2 regions of the Enterobacter sp. 4974935 genome follow, and region 2 is predicted to be linked to the other one. Evidence: predicted binding sites of a transcription regulator. Region 2 holds the regulator's gene; the other holds the start of a gene.
The links. The regulator LexA, encoded in region 2, represses DNA repair genes until DNA is damaged. The targets are predictions, from matches to a motif close to TNCTGTATGTACATACAGNA.
Positions count from the first base shown of each region.

Region 1: a site for LexA is predicted at 1,035-1,054, ahead of AC4OVS_RS13700 (DinI-like family protein). Genes of this name have one in related genera too.

Region 1 covers NZ_JBZWGT010000003.1:2,586,703-2,589,103, reverse strand. Annotated here, with positions in the region: gene AC4OVS_RS13715 (PerC family transcriptional regulator) at 1-7, shown strand, start outside; gene AC4OVS_RS13710 (hypothetical protein) at 10-321, shown strand; gene AC4OVS_RS13705 (DUF2513 domain-containing protein) at 455-883, shown strand; gene AC4OVS_RS13700 (DinI-like family protein) at 1,074-1,322, shown strand; gene AC4OVS_RS13695 (hypothetical protein) at 1,346-1,582, shown strand; gene AC4OVS_RS13690 (hypothetical protein) at 1,699-2,401, shown strand, end outside.
Region 2 covers NZ_JBZWGT010000003.1:4,042,726-4,045,126, reverse strand. Annotated here, with positions in the region: gene AC4OVS_RS20595 (diacylglycerol kinase) at 18-386, shown strand; gene lexA (transcriptional repressor LexA) at 495-1,103, shown strand; gene dinF (MATE family efflux transporter DinF) at 1,167-2,401, shown strand, end outside.

The sequences.
Region 1 (2,401 bases), 1.5 Mb from region 2:
GGCTTGAGAATGGCCAGCGATAACCTTTGGATAATTATTCGCGCCATCCAGCAGGGCGGCGAGATCACCCCGCGTCAAGTTCGCCAGTTGCTGGGCTGCGATAGCAAAAAGGCCTGTCGCCTGCTGGAGCATCTCGTTTCTGTTGGCGCCGTGAATAATATCGGTAAGCGACACCACCCAGTGTACGTGATGCAGCCAGGCGGGGAAACATGCATTAAGCCATTACCGGTGGTTCGCAAGAAGTCCGGTATCACCGAAGTTTGCCGCCAGAACTGGCAAGGCTATATGATTCACAAAATTTTCGGGAGCGCGCGAGTATGAGCAATTTATTTAGCATCATCGACAAACGCGCGATAAGGGAAGCAGCAGCTAACACAAAAATTGCCGGAGATGCGAGGATGGCACGAAACTAAATTGGTGATATAAAAGACTGTGATATGTCACGGAGAAAGTTATGAAAATAAACCATCAATACCTCAAGGATTTACTAATAGCTTTCGAGGAAACTCAAGGCCCTGACACAATGCTAAGTGAGCTTGGTGAATCAGGGTTTCACCAAGATGACTCGGATTTTATTTTCCATATGCGTTTGCTTTATGACAATGGGCTGATTGTTAGGACTGATGGGAAATCTGGGTTTGGGCACGAGATGTCCAGAGCTTTGGGAGAAGGGGTTAGCTATTACTGGCTTGATACTCCGCTCAGGCTGACGGCAAGAGGGCATGATTTTATCGCTGACTTGCGTCAGAAAGAGGTATGGCAAACCATAAAAACAAATTTTAAAGATGAAGGAATAAGCACACTAATGGGCCTATCAAAATCACTGGCGATGGGTTTTGCCAAGAAGAAAGTTAAAGACCTGACTGGCCTGGACATTGAGTGAAGAAATCCTCGTAACCTCAAAAGTTTGATATATCTCTAAGCCCGCTGCGTGCGGGCGTTTTCTCGCCAATGGTAAAAAATACTCTAAGAAACATAGCAGTAGCCTTCGCAAAAAGTGCTCTTAAAGGATTGATCATTTTCTCAGATGAGTATACTGTTTATTTATCCAGTGCATCTTCGAAGGGGAATTTATGAAAATCGAAGTCACCATCGACCGTACCAAAAAGCTACCCGACGGTGCTATTCCGGCACTTGAGCAGGAGCTTCTGAAGCGAATCACACAGAGCTACACTGACTGCAAACTGGTCGTTCGCCGGGCCGGTTCTGACGGGTTAAACATTGTTGGCGGAGAAAATACGGACAAAAAGCGTTTTGAAGAAATCCTGCAGGAAACCTGGGAGAGCGCTGACGAGTGGTTTTATAAAGACAGCATGCAATAAATTTCCAGTGTGGAGGGGGACTGGTGAAACAAAAAGAAGAATTATCGAGCAAAGGTTACGCGGTCATCAGATGCCACGATGGGGTTATCGTTGCAAGACTGCACTCATTTCCTGAGAGTGAACGAGCGTTAATGTACAGACGTGGTGATGAAGTATCCTTCATGTCGTTACAGGATGATGAGATGGTTGGAACAACGACACTCTTTACACAGATGCTTGAGCGTGCTGGTTATAAAATCAATTTGTTTGATAGAAAATAAAGGTTACTCAATACTACAATTCCTAGCACCATAAACTACATGAATTTATTGTGATATGTTTGCTATACTTCCTTGAAAAATTTAGTAACATATAATCTTCAGGAGGGTGAAATTAAGTGACTAAACAGAATGGTACCAAAGTTGCTACAGAAGAAAACATAAATACTGGAGATAATCCAGTCTGCGGCGTGATAATGCCTATTGCGAAAACAGAAGGGTATAATGACAACCATTGGGCAGATGTGTATGGTATTTTATGTGAAGTTGCTTCAGATGCAGGATTCAGCCCGAACCTTGTGAGTTTTGATGATGATGTTGGAATAATTCATAAAAGAATTGTACACAACATATACTCCAACCCTATTGTTATTTGTGATATTAGCAGCCGAAATGCTAATGTCATGCTTGAGCTAGGTATGAGATTAGCATTCGATAAACCAACGATAATAGTCAAAGATAATAAAACTCCATATAGTTTCGACATTGCAGCAATTGAGCACCTCGAATATCCGTCTGATTTGAGATATCAGCTTATAAATGAATTTAAAATTAACTTAAAAAAGAAAATTATTGAGACATATAAACGTTCAACCAATGACCCAGATTATACAACTTTTTTAAAGCATTTTGGGACGTTCAAAGTTGCAAAACTTGATGAAAGAGAAGTGACTGGCAGCGAGTTTTTGGTTGCTGAACTAAGGGATTTGAAAGAGCTTGTTTTAAACTCAATTGCGATGACAAGTAAAGTCAATTCTGAAACAGTATCACTTAAAAAACGTGCATTAGGTCAATCTGCTTTTGAGACATATGCATTCACTT
Region 2 (2,401 bases):
CATAAAAGGTTCTTTTAATGGCCAATAATACCACTGGGTTAACTCGAATCATTAAAGCTGCCGGTTATTCATGGAAAGGTTTCCGCGCCGCATGGGTTAATGAAGCCGCTTTCCGCCAGGAAGCGGTTGCCGAAATCGTTGCCGTTGTCATCGCCTGCTTCCTTGATGTTGATGCTATCACCCGCGTACTGCTCATCGGATCTGTCCTTCTGGTGATGATAGTGGAAATTCTGAATAGCGCTATTGAGGCCGTTGTTGACCGAATCGGGTCGGAATTCCATGAACTGTCTGGCCGGGCGAAAGACATGGGTTCCGCTGCCGTACTGCTGTCGATTATCACGGCGGCGATCACTTGGGTCACGCTACTTTGGTCGCATTTCCGATGAGCCTCGAGGAATAATTAAGTCCCTGGTTTTTTGTGCAGTTTTTGGTTCCAAAATCGCCTTTGACTGTATATACTCACAGCATAACTGTATATACACCCAGGGGGCGGTATGAAAGCGTTAACGACCAGGCAGCAAGAGGTGTTTGATCTCATTCGGGATCATATCGGCCAGACGGGTATGCCACCCACGCGTGCAGAAATTGCGCAGCGTCTGGGCTTCCGTTCTCCTAATGCTGCCGAAGAGCACCTTAAGGCGCTTGCGCGTAAGGGCGTGATTGAGATTGTTTCCGGCGCCTCACGCGGCATCCGTCTGCTGGTGGAAGAAGAGAGCGGTATTCCGCTGGTGGGTCGCGTAGCCGCAGGTGAACCTCTGCTGGCGCAGCAGCACATCGAAGGGCACTATCAGGTTGACCCAGGCATGTTCAAGCCGAGCGCCGATTTCCTGCTGCGCGTTAGCGGAATGTCCATGAAAGATATCGGTATTCTGGATGGCGATCTGCTGGCGGTACACAAAACCCAGGACGTGCGTAACGGGCAAGTCGTGGTGGCGCGCATTGATGATGAAGTGACGGTTAAGCGCCTGAAAAAACAAGGCAATACCGTGCAGCTTCTGCCTGAAAACAATGAATTCTCCCCGATTGTGGTGGATCTCCGCGAGCAGAGCTTCTCTATTGAAGGGCTGGCGGTCGGCGTTATCCGCAACGGTGAATGGCTGTAATCTCTTCCTGACAGGCTGTAGTTCCTCTACAGCCTGGCCTGTTTTCTGATTCCGGTAATTTCCATGGCATTGCTAACTTCTGCCGATAAGGCGTTGTGGCGTCTTGCGCTACCGATGATTTTTTCCAATATTACCGTTCCTCTGCTGGGGCTGGTGGATACGGCAGTTATCGGGCATCTCGATTCGCCGATTTATCTCGGCGGCGTCGCGATCGGCGCAACGGCGACCAGCTTCCTCTTTATGCTGCTACTTTTTCTGCGCATGAGTACGACAGGCCTGACGGCCCAGGCGTATGGTGCAAAAGATCCCCTGCGTCTGGCGCGTGCGCTGGTTCAGCCGCTCATTCTGGCGTTCGGTGCTGGCGCGTTAATCGTTCTGTTGCGTACGCCACTGATTGATCTTGCGCTCCATATTGTAGGCGGCAGCGATGCCGTACTGGAACAAGCCCGGCGGTTCCTCGAAATTCGCTGGCTCAGCGCGCCCGCTTCACTGGCAAACCTGGTCCTTCTGGGCTGGCTGCTGGGCGTGCAGTACGCCCGCGCGCCAGTGATCCTGCTGGTGGTGGGCAACCTGCTTAACATTGTGCTCGATCTCTGGCTGGTGATGGGACTGCACATGAACGTCCGGGGCGCGGCGCTGGCTACGGCAATTGCCGAGTACGGGACGCTGCTGATCGGTTTGGGGATGGTCTGGCGCGTGCTGGCGATGCGCGGTATCACCCTGGATCTGCTGAAATCGGCCTGGCGCGGCAATATGCGTAAGCTGCTGGCGCTTAATCGCGACATCATGCTCCGTTCGCTCCTGCTGCAACTCTGCTTCGGCGCATTAACCGTTTTTGGTGCCCGTCTTGGGCCTGAGATCGTCGCCGTCAACGCAGTGCTCATGACGTTACTGACCTTTACCGCTTACGCGCTGGATGGTTTTGCTTACGCCGTCGAGGCGCATTCAGGGCAGGCTTATGGCGCGCGTGAAAGCGGCCAGTTACGCGAAGTCTGGCGTGCTGCCTGTCGTCAGGCGGGTCTGGTGGCGCTGGTCTTTGCTCTGGTTTACGCCTGTTTTGGTGGGCATATTGTCGCGCTTCTCACCTCGTTGCCCGCGCTACGTGAGCTGGCCGATCGCTACATCCTCTGGCAGGTAGTATTACCGGTGGTGGGCGTGTGGTGCTATTTGCTGGACGGCATGTTTATTGGTGCGACGCGAGGGGCGGAGATGCGCAACAGCATGGCCGTCGCTGCGGCGGGGTTCGGCCTGACGCTGCTGACCTTGCCGTATCTCGGCAATCATGGTCTGTGGCTCGC